Candidatus Palibaumannia cicadellinicola: one gene and its partner. Each later gene encodes a partner of the first gene's protein in a complex. Links are inferred from orthologs where the notes say so. Each region holds a gene or a part of one and is shown on either strand. Other genes may lie near its edges.

Region 1 (6,897 bases):
GTACTTTTTCCACCCCAGAACGAGTAAGTACGTCTTTATCACGTGTCTGAGACGCAGGTAGAATATAAAGATTTTCGGTACGTTTATCTTTTATCAACGCCTGATTGATAGTCGCATCACCCTGAATAACATTGACGAAGTCATATACTACTCTACGTTCGCAACCCATAATTAAATCTAGATTGCGTAAACCAATATCAAAATCAATAACCACTGTTTTGTTACTTTTACGGGCTAAACCGGTAGCAATAGCTGCGCTAGATGTGGTTTTACCAACGCCACCTTTACCTGAAGTAACAACTATAATGCGTGCCATAAAATGATTCCTTTGTCAAGGGATTAAAGATTTAATAGAAAGTACACCATAGTGTAGGTAAATACGCCCAGCTTTACCTGAAAACTCTGCCGGTATTTGATCGCTTAGCCAATATTCACCGGCAATAGAGACTAGTTCTGGAGATAAATTACTACAGAAAATTTGACACTCTCCATCTCCTGATGCACCGGCTAGTGCACGCCCCCGCATCATGCCATAAATATGAATATGGCCATCAGCAATCAGTTCTGCACCAGCGCTTACGCTATTTGTTATGATTAAATCGCTGTTACGCGCATAAATCTGTTGTCCGGAACGGACAGGGGTATTAATAAGTAGTGTTTTTGCAATAGATAATGTAGATTCTCCTGATTTAAGTGCTTTGCCTTCGGTCAGTAACGGTAACCCGCTACAAATAATCTTATTTTTAAGTGTAGAATTATTACAGCCGCTAATAGCAACCACATGTAGCCCAGTTGCTAATACCGCCCTGGACAACTCCATCCAATTGCATTCTCTGTTAAGACTGGCAACATTGATGATAACCGGCGCATTTTGTAGTAATTGAGGTGCTTGTTTTACTTTTTCCTGTATTGCCCGGCTTATTTCTTCTGGCGGCGCATCATGAAGATGAATGACTGATAAAGTAAAACTACTGCCTTTGAGATCAATAGGCTTTTGTGTCATCTATTCTGACTCAGATTTATACATGTATTTTTTCTCATTTATTTACGAGATGCGATATTTCATGATTTTATCGTACCGCATGCATGTTATAGGTACCGTTATATCCAGACAATACACTAAGTAATATAAACGTAGGAAAAAATATTTGTTGTTACCTATCAAATGATAATGATCAAGCCGAACTAGAAGTTCTAGCATCAAGATTAGATCTATGATTTATATTATCTAGGTTTAGTATTTGATGTTTTTGTTTTGATACACCAAAACAAATTGTACTAATAATATAATTAAACCAATGAATAGATAGATAGAGAAGATTATGATCATCCATTGTGTGATTGCGAGTGAAAGAAAGTGAAACGGATGTACGGTACAATTACCAGTGGCACTAAATATAGCTGGCAACAATTGATCGAGTTTCAACCAACTAGGGAAACTAACAAAAAAATCACATACGAAAAAAGGGGAAGGATACAGCTGAATATCAGTATGGATTATAGCTGATCGCAATCCTTTCCAGGCGCTGTAAAGCCAAAAACCAAGTCCAATAAAACGTAATGGTGTCGAAGGTGATATAGCTCCTACAAGACCTCCAATCATTATGCCATAAAGTGCAAAACGTTGGTAGATACATAGAACGCAAGGGTTGATAAACATAAAGTACTGAAAATAGAGCCCGACCAATTCCAAAATAAAAGCAGTAAGTGCAAGTAATAACCAGGCTTTGCGAGTGATAGAACAGCGATGTAAAAAATTTACCATTTTTAATCAAAAAACAAGACATACTAGAATATTGATTAAGCTGTCAACCTAAGTTATAGATAGATATGCACGACTAAGAAAATACCAATCATTGATTGACAGCATTTTTGTAACCATATTACCTATTAGCAATATAAGAGATCAGATCTAAAACTTTATTGGAATATCCTGTTTCATTATCATACCAGGCAACTAGTTTGACAAAGTTTTTATTTAGAGCTAAACCAGCTTTAGCATCGAAAACCGAAGTTAATGTTTCGCCGTTAAAATCAGTTGAAACGACGTTTTCATCGGTATAACCCATTATACCTTTTAGTTCACCTTCTGAGTTTTGTTTGATAACAGAGCAAATTTCTTCGTACGAAGTAGATTTTTCCAGACGTGCCGTCAAATCTACTACCGATACATTGGGAGTAGGAACACGGAAAGATATACCTGTTAGCTTACCATTCAGCTGAGGAATTACTTTACCGACTGCTTTTGCAGCTCCAGTTAAGGACGGAATAATGTTTTGAAATGCTCCTCTACCACCGCGCCAGTCTTTATGCGAAGGGCTATCAACGGTTTTTTGAGTCGCTGTTATAGCATGTACAGTGGTCATTAATGCTTCAACGATACCAAATTGGTCATTGATTACTTTAGCTAGTGGAGCTAGACAGTTAGTCGTGCATGAAGCGTTAGACACAATGTCCTGCCCATCATAAGACTTATGATTAACACCCATTACAAACATAGGCGTGTTATCTTGAGATGGTCCAGTCAGCACCACTTTCTTAGCTCCAGCAGTGATATGCTTACGTGCAGTTACATCGGTTAGGAAAAGTCCCGTTGCTTCAGTAACGATGTCTACGCCAACCTCATTCCATTTTAGATAAATCGGATCTCTTTCGGAGGTACAACGGATAGTTTTACCATTAACAATAAGATGATTATTACCTACTACGACTGTTCCACTAAATAGACCATGAGTTGAGTCATATTTCAACATATAACTCATATAGTCAATATCCAATAAGTCGTTAATGGCAATTATTTCAATGTCATCACGTTTCTGCGCCGCGCGGAAAATCATACGGCCAATACGACCAAAACCGTTGATACCTATTTTGATAGTCATCATTTCACCAGTAATTAAAAATTAATAAAATTTTATGGTTATGCTAGCATAAATCTGTCAGCACTAGTAAAAAGATGTTTGTCTTCAGTTGCTATGTATTTTATTCCCATCTTTGTCACAATTAATGCATAATGCATAGCAGTTTTGCGGATCGACAAAACCCAAGGCAGCATCTTTGTTCATAAGCTGTGCTATCTCGCTAATCGTGTTCGGCAGAACAGCCAACACTGCAGCATTTATTTGTGTTAATAGCATGTTCATAAAATTAGGCTCATTCAGATACCAATTGAGTTGATACTGCTCAATGTTAGCTAACTCAGCAGCTTTATTAACAGCATCATCAAAATCACCTAATTTATCGACCAAACCTTTATTTATGGCATCGCTACCTATCCATACATGACCCTGAGCAATTTTTTCTATTTCATCCATGGTTTTGTTACGGGATTCCGCGACTAGGGTGATGAATTTTTTATAACCATTTTCGACGTTAAGCTGCATAATTTGTGAGAACTCGACTGGTAATTTTTGGGTTATCGACATTCCCGCTATTGGCGAAGTAGTCACGCCATCAGTATGTACCCCAATACGATCAAGCAAATTCTCTATCGTATGGATTATACCAAAGATACCAATAGAGCCAGTAATGGTACTGGGACTAGCGATAATCATATTTCCTGGGGTAGATATCCAGTAACCGCCAGAGGCAGCCATGCCACCCATAGAGATAACTATAGGTTTGTTAGCGTCGCGCACTGCGACTAATTCGCTACGAATGATTTCCGAGGCACTGACACTACCACCTGGACTATTAACCCTAAAGACAATTGCTTTGATGTTTGGATTTAAACGAGCATCGCGTATTTGAAGAGCTGTGGTATCACTACTCATAGATCCAGGCTTTTCTGGTCCATCGGTTATTGCGCCATTTGCAAAGATCACAGCAATTTGTGCGCTTTGTGCGCTTTGTGCGCTTTGTGCGGCGCTCTGCTGGCTAGTATAAATTTGCTGATAATCATAGATACTCGTTGCATTAAATGATTGACTCTGCTCATTCCAACCGAAGGCTTGAGTCATTGCTTTATCAATGGTAGAACGAGAAGCGACTTCGTCCACCCATTTATTCTGAAGCGCAAACTGTGCCGTATCGCCGTTAACAGCACGTAATCCAGCAAGTAAGGTGGGAAAACGGGGAAAGAACTGTTGTGGTGTCACCTGGCGATTTCCAGCTACTATATCAAGATAATGTTGCCACAGCTGTCCAACCCAACGACTGTCTGCATCCCTCGCAGCTTTAGACATATTATCGCGTAAGAACGGCTCTGCTGCGGATTTATATTTACCTACACGGAAAATATAACTATTAACTTTGAGCTTATCTAATAAAGACTTATAATAAAAGTTATGAGTAGCAAAACCATGTAAATCGACCATACCATGTGGCATAAGGTAAATTTTGTTGGCATAGCTCGCAAGAAAATACTGCGCCTGGCTGTAACTCTCACCGATGGCATAAATAGGTTTACCACTATCGCGGAATTCACGCAGCGCTTTACCGATGTACTGTAGGGAAGCTTGATCTGCACCATAAAAATTTTTTAATGAGAGTACTAAACCAGTTATATGAGTATTGTTTTTAGCCTGACGAAGTATCTCAACGACATCGAATAATGAATTTTCTTGTATCCTATTACTTGCAGTTCCAAGTAATTCACGACCAAGCAGTCTAAATTTATTCTTCATTGCCGACTTATCCACAATGATGCCAGTTAGATCCATAACTAGAGCACCTGTCGTCATGGACGGTGTGGTATGAGTAATCTGCAGGTAAATGCTTACAACAATCACGATCAGAAGTACTACAAAGATATTCAAAATAAACTCACGGATAAAAATAAGTAAGCGCCAACTCCATCTAAAAGGATTAGCTATTATTTTCCATAATGTAATCATGATATATCCATAAAACATAAAAAGCGCAAAATAATATTATATGCTCGATTTATTTTAGAATTGTTAAAAATAATGCTTTTATCATGCAATTTATTTAAAAATACAACAAAAAAATTTTTTTATCTAACTTTATCTCATTATAGAGTAGTAACTATAAGTGACTACTAAATCCTATGATTCAGGGAAATAATTAATCAATAACAGTCCAGTGTAATAGCTGTTGTGCTAGAAAACATACTACTGTTTCTCCATTAGCTAAAGATATCGTCTCTGGTTGACAGTAATCATCACGTTTAAGAGAAATGAAATCTTTATTCAAAGGCAATCCATAAAAACGTGGTCCATTTAGGGAACAAAAAGCCTCAAAGTATTCCAACGCACCAAGTTCTTCAAAAACAGTAGCATAAGTAGGCAACGCGACAGGTGCGTTGAAAACTCCGGCGCACCCACAATCAGACTCTTTACGATAACGAACATGTGGTGCGGTATCGGTGCCTAAGAAAAAACGATCGCAACCACTAGTCACTGCAGCACGTAGTGCCTGCTGGTGACTACTACGTTTAAGGATAGGAAGACAATAAAGGTGGGGATGAATTCCACCAACTAGCATATGGTTGCGGTTAAACATCAAATGCTGCGGAGTAACCGTTGCTCCAAGATAGCGATCTCCTTCTAGAATATAATCAACGGCCTCTTTAGTAGTTATATGCTCAAAGACTATTTTCAACGCCTGAAATTTGCGATGTATAGGCTCTATAACCTGTTCAATACAGCGTGCTTCACGATCAAAAATATCAATTTCGGCGGTAGTCACTTCGCCGTGAATTAACAAGGGTATACCGAGATCTTGCATAGTAGATAATATCGGATAAAAGGTAGTGAGATCAGTCACTCCATATTTTGAGTTTATGGTAGTGCTAGCTGGATAAAGCTTAACAGCAGTAAAAACATCTTGTTGAAAACCTTCAATAAGTTCCTGTTTTGTCAGGGATCCAGTAAGGTAGCAGGTCATCAAAGGTTGAAATCTATGTCCTGCCGGCAGCGCTGCAATAATACGTTTCCGATAAGCTCTAGCTTGGATAATAGTTGTAATTGGAGGTATAATATTTGGCATAATAATTGCACGACCAAAATACCTACTAGTATAAGGTAGTACAGTACGCAACATATCATGATCACGCAAATGAACATGCCAATCATCTGGCCGGCGAATTTTAATTTCTACTGGTTGTACCGTCATGAAGTTATTTTCCGTTTCTTTGATAGGTATCAAGTTAGGTTAGTTAGATGAAAATAGCAGGCATCTTAGTCATTAATTTCCGAGTGAAGCCGTCTTTTACTGATCCATTATCACTTCATTCTATACGGGATATATTAGTGTTGACCTGGCAGTGTCATGATATCGCACGTTTTACGCGCAATTCAATATCTGAGACATTCTGAGCGGATTGTACTCTAATTACTTCCTGCTCTTTTCGCTCTATAGGATTCACCGGATAGCTGACCCAAACTTTGCCCGACGCCATTTCTGGTGAAAATACTGCACGGTTCAATGGTACCGGCGAAGAGAGTGGATAACGTTCGTTACGATAACGACGACGACGTTGCCCGCTGACACGTAGATGACGCAGTGACCTGCGTGATCGACTGCGATAATACTCTCTATTCACTGTATTCTCAGCGGTATTAGTCAAAGATGTGGTAGAGCTATTAGTCGTATTGGTAGTATTTACTGTCTGCTTAGGTACAATGATTTCTGCTTCATGACAATTAAGAACAGAGATTTTTCTATGTAATGCACGGCGTTGGCGACGTGGTAATATTGTCTGTATTAGTTGATTATCAGTATTACGATTACCCAAGTTTATTTGGGGTACTTCTAGTTTTTCTCTTTCGAAAACTGATGCTTCAGTAGCCTTTAGTTCCTGAGATCTCCGCTCTTTTCGGCACGTAAACTCGTTTTGTGCCATTATAAGGTCTTCTTCATGGGTTATTTTCGACTCTGTCTGAATGAATAGATGTTTCTGATTTTGTTCTTCATAACTCGTTTCCTGATGAGTAT
Region 2 (4,819 bases), 200 kb from region 1 along the record:
CAAGGTATTAAGATGGTCGTTGCCTCATCGTTATCAGATCCACTCATTCAGTTTTTAGCCTCTCTTGCTTTGGCACTGATACTCTATGCTGCTGCTAGTTTTCCTTCTATCATAAATACGCTTACCGTTAGTACTATTACTGTAGTTTTCTCGTCGATGATTGCTATCATGCGTCCGCTTAAATCCTTAACGAATGTAAATGTACAGTTTCAGCGTGGTATTGCTGCCTGCCAGACGCTGTTTTCAATTTTGGATATGGAAACAGAAAAAGACGAAGGAACACGAGAAATTAAACGTGTAAAAGGAGACAGCGCTTTCAACTATGTAACATTTGCCTATCCCGGAAAAAATATACCATCGCTACATGACATTTACTTAACTATCCCTACTGGAAAAACTGTTGCGCTAGTTGGACGTTCTGGTTCTGGTAAATCGACAATGGCTAATTTACTGACCAGTTTTGACAATATTCAGAAAGGTAAAATATGGCTTATACAACAGACTTTATCGATCAAATTTGGTCTAGCGCATCATTAGTTTTACATTGTGTTGCTGCCACTGTCCTGGCTATATGGTCTAGTCAGCAATCTTATCCATTTCAGCTACCGTTATGGTAGGTGTCAAAAACACCGTTTATTTATACCAGTAGTTGTAGTTAGTAACCGGAATGCTGGTGGTAATAGGTTGGGCAATGGTAAAATATCGGTAGTACTGTAGCTAGTATAACAATTACAGTAGCGTGGCTAGCAGGTAGGTATTGTTTGTATCTCGTGGATATGGCGGTAAAGCTAACGAATATCCGTTGTTGATCGATGCTATTGTTGATTTGGTATTACCAACTTATCTTATGCGCGAACGTGCAACCAGGTAACAAACAGTACAAGCAGTTATCAATGTAGCTTCAACATGGTGCGGCGATTAATCTACTTAGTGGTGAGTGCCGTATTTTAACTTAGTTGAAAACCGTAGTCGCGATAGCCGGCATTGGACATCAGCGAAGTAAGTAGCATTCTCAGATAAGCCACGCTCTTAGCATTAACTTCTAGCCTAGCGAAGAAGTGCTGTGAATCGCTGAAAATAACTGAACTGAAAGGATGCAAGTTCTGCCTTCTGTTACTTCTGAAACAAGTAGAGCAGGCTATAGGACGCTACCGCGGCAACATACTTTAGACTTGACAACTTGACATAGTATTTATTATAGCTTACTTATTTTTGGAGGCATTATGGATCATTACTTATTAGAAATAATTGCTTGCCCGGTATGTAATGGAAAACTTTACTTCAACAAAGAACAGCAGGAGCTAATTTGTCAGTTAGATGCGCTGGCTTATCCAGTTCGTGCCAACATCCCAGTACTACTTAAAAGCGAAGCACGTACTATAACCATGAATGAGACTAATTCATCAGTTTTGTAATTCCTGCTCGCTTCATGTCTAGCCGTTTACCTGGTAAACTAACGGGAGGCCTATGGTTGTACTGGTGATACACGTTAGGGTAAGGTCGCAACAAATCATTTCGGAGTGTTCCAGGCTATTAAAAATGCTGGCGGAGAAGTTTGTTTGACATCGATATCAGTCTGGTACCGAACGAAACTAATGGAGGAATTCATCGTTAGTTAGAACTTTAGCAATGATTAAATTATGGTTAATATGTAATGCATGAGCCGCTGATACTACCTATGATCAGCAGCAACGAACTAGCTCAAGTTTACTTGTTACTAGTAGTAACTACTAACTAGACTACTGAGTTTGAGTTAGTAAAAACTTTACTACATCGCTAAACTGTTTCATATAGATGTCTATTGATGACATATCTAATCCATCATTTTTCACCATATATTTTCCGTTGATAAAAATGGCTGGTACTCCACGCAATTGGAAATTAAGAGCGGCATTTTCTTGCTGTCTTCGCAAGGACTTCACTACAAAGCTGTTCCATGCAGAATCGTACTCTTTCGCGTTTACCCCCGCTTTAATAAAAACAGTTCTAATATCGTCCGGTGTTTGTACCGACTGGGTTTTCTGCACTGCATAGAACATTAGCGGGCTGACTTTATCTTCTACGCCTAGCGCCATTGCTACTGCCCAGGCCTGGGTCAGCTGTTTACTAAGTGGTCCTAGGCAGTTGACATGGTATTTAGTAACTTTGGTATTAGCTGGCAGTGATTTTGTGACGCTACTAGAAATATGATATACCTGCTCAAATTGATAGCAGTGTGGGCAGTCAAAAGAAAAGAATTCCAGAACCTGTGGTTCACAGGTAGCAGGTTTATCGAGACAAATATATTCCTTACCTTCCGTAAATTGAACAGCTGAAGCATGACTTGCTAATGCAATACTTATTATTAGTATTAACACAATATTTTTCATCAGTATCAACATACTATACAGGTAAATTACTTAAGATAGTTTATCTCTTTATCTCTTTTAATTATTTGATAAGTATCAAAAAACACTGTTTTAAAACTTAATGTTAGTGTATTTAGGCTGATCGTAACTATTAAGTAAAGTATCATAACATGACATGATTCAGTAATTTTGTGTTAGGCAGAGACATTATTTATCTAACCTTCGGTGTTGACAAAAGGCTACGCTAAAGCGTAGCCTTATACATAAAGAGAATATTAACAAATCAAAATGGTTTTCTATCATGAACAATAAACCAGCAGCTTATAAGCTTGCTTTTGAATATCTCCGTAGAATGCCAGAAAAATTGAGTCCTGCTGATTATATCAAAAAATTTGAGCAGCTCGAATCAGAGTTTCGAACGCTTCTTGACTCTTCTAAGAGTCAAAGTAAATTTACTATTTGTCAATTATTATCCCGGCTTTGTGCAAAAAGATAAAATAGTCATAACAAATACATTACATTAACTTAAAAATAATTAGAACTGTTCACTTTGTCTGATATATACCACAATACGATAAGAACAAATTTTTGCCTATTAATTTATCTTATATGATATTTTTCGCACTTGCTCTTATTATGTATGCTATTTTAGTCTCTCAAGTGTAACTTAAGATAAATATCGTTCAAATGATAATAAAGCAAAGATTAAGTAACATGAACCTAGTTTTTTTTTGAAGCGTAATTACATTAGTCCTTGTGACCATCCTGTCAAATCAAAAACCCCTTAATGTGAGGGGTTTTTTTTTGCTTAGCACGTACGTATTGACTGGCACTGTCAGGTGGAAAAAAGATGATTAATCCCCTTTATAGAAAGCATATTATTTCTATCAATGATCTTAGCCGCAACGAACTGGAGCTGGTATTACACATAGCTACTGGTCTCAAATTGAGGCCACAGCCGGAATTACTGAAACATAAGATTATTGCCAGCTGTTTTTTCGAGGCTTCTACTCGAACTAGATTATCGTTTGAAACCGCTATTCACCGCCTTGGTGCATCAGTAGTTGGTTTCTCCGATGCTAGTAGCACCTCGCTTAGTCAAAAGGGTGAGACCCTAGCAGATACTGTTTCCGTTATTAGTACCTATGTGGATGCTATCATTATGCGCCATCCGCAGGAGGGTGCAGCACAATTGGCTACCGAGTTTTCCGGTCAGGTTCCTATCCTCAACGCAGGCGATGGCGGTAACCAGCATCCCACACAAACCTTACTTGACCTGTTCAATATTCATGAAACTCAGGGTAAGCTAGACCATCTTAGTATCGCGATGGTTGGTGACCTGAAATACGGTCGTACTGTACATTCACTAACTCAAGCGCTAACTAAATTCGACGGTAATCGTTTTTATTTTATCGCGCCTGACGCGCTAGGGATGCCCTCTTATATTTTACATACACTGATAGATAAAAACATTCAGTATAGTATGCATGTTAACCTAGCTGAAGTCATACCGGAGCTAGATATTCTATACATGACACGGGTACAAAAAGAGCGGTTAGATCCTGCAGAATACGTTAATATTAAAGCGCAGTTTGTACTACAGGCCAAGAATTTAACGCATGCTCGCGCTAATCTTAGGGTACTACATCCTTTACCACGGGTAGATGAAATAGCTTATGAGGTTGATAAAACACCCTACGCTTATTATTTTCAGCAAGCAGGTAATGGTGTTTTTACCCGCCAAGCTTTACTAGCGCTAGTTTTGAATCAACAACAGTTAGCATGATAATTGGATGGTATCAATGAATATAAGTCAGTATAATAAATTAAAGTTACAAGTAGAAGCGATTCACCGTGGCACAGTTATTGACCATATCCCAGCGCTGGTTGGTGTAAAACTGCTCAGTTTGTTTAAACTAGCTGCTACAGATGAACGTATAACTATTGGTTTAAATTTGCCGTCAAATAAGCAGGGGAAAAAAGATATAATCAAGATAGAAAATGTATTTTTGACTGAGAAGCAAGCTAACCAGTTAGCTATTTATGCGCCTTACGCTACAGTCAATCGTATTGATCATTATGATGTGGTATGCAAGCAAACTCTGATGTTACCGGAGCACATAGATCATGTATTTATTTGTCCGAATAGTCACTGTATTAGCCGTAGCGAGCTAGTGGCGTCAAGATTTAGTATTAAAACTAGAGGCCAGCAGATTCATTTAAAATGTAAATATTGCGAGAAAGTCTTTGAACACCGAGCGGTAGAATTAAGTCAGGTTGCCTAAATTAGAACTAAATCATGACTATTTTATGTATCAAAATAAATGGTATTATGTTCATAGTGATTAGAAGAGAATTTTTCTCTAGGAGAAGAAATGCATGAAGCGGATCATTCATACGAAAAATGCCCCAGCAGTCATCGGACCCTATGTACAAGGAATAGATATTGGTATTATGACTTTTATCTCTGG

The links. The genes of interacting proteins can lie anywhere in the genome.
Region 2: the proteins of dsbB (region 1) and dsbA are in contact, whole or in part, in a solved structure (PDB 2HI7), measured with the Escherichia coli proteins. The link is inferred for Candidatus Palibaumannia cicadellinicola from one-to-one orthologs.

Annotation. Positions count from the first base shown.
Region 1 is NZ_CP008985.1:506,430-513,326, reverse strand. What follows is about bases 1-2,911. They hold dsbB (disulfide bond formation protein DsbB), read right to left. Parts: upstream 1,766-2,911; coding sequence 1,235-1,765; downstream 1-1,234. Other genes in these bases: gap (type I glyceraldehyde-3-phosphate dehydrogenase), read right to left, coding at 1,884-2,882; minC (septum site-determining protein MinC), read right to left, coding at 332-1,003; minD (septum site-determining protein MinD), read right to left, coding at 1-316. Also shown: signal peptide peptidase SppA, read right to left, coding at 2,967-4,835; pyrC (dihydroorotase), read right to left, coding at 5,026-6,075; rne (ribonuclease E), read right to left, coding at 6,230-6,897. UniProt on the Escherichia coli protein: Required for disulfide bond formation in some periplasmic proteins such as PhoA or OmpA. Acts by oxidizing the DsbA protein.
Region 2 is NZ_CP008985.1:312,523-317,341, forward strand. The notes cover bases 555-3,541. They hold dsbA (thiol:disulfide interchange protein DsbA), read right to left. Parts: upstream 2,370-3,541; coding sequence 1,740-2,369; downstream 555-1,739. Other genes in these bases: IM45_RS03775 (tetraacyldisaccharide 4'-kinase), read left to right, coding at 555-717; IM45_RS01465 (Trm112 family protein), read left to right, coding at 1,224-1,415; IM45_RS01475 (YdiH family protein), read left to right, coding at 2,650-2,844; pyrB (aspartate carbamoyltransferase), read left to right, coding at 3,199-3,541. Outside these bases: more of IM45_RS03775, read left to right, coding at 547-554; more of pyrB, read left to right, coding at 3,542-4,134; pyrI (aspartate carbamoyltransferase regulatory subunit), read left to right, coding at 4,151-4,633; IM45_RS01490 (Rid family detoxifying hydrolase), read left to right, coding at 4,728-4,819. UniProt on the Escherichia coli protein: Required for disulfide bond formation in some periplasmic proteins such as PhoA or OmpA. Acts by transferring its disulfide bond to other proteins and is reduced in the process. DsbA is reoxidized by DsbB. Required for pilus biogenesis.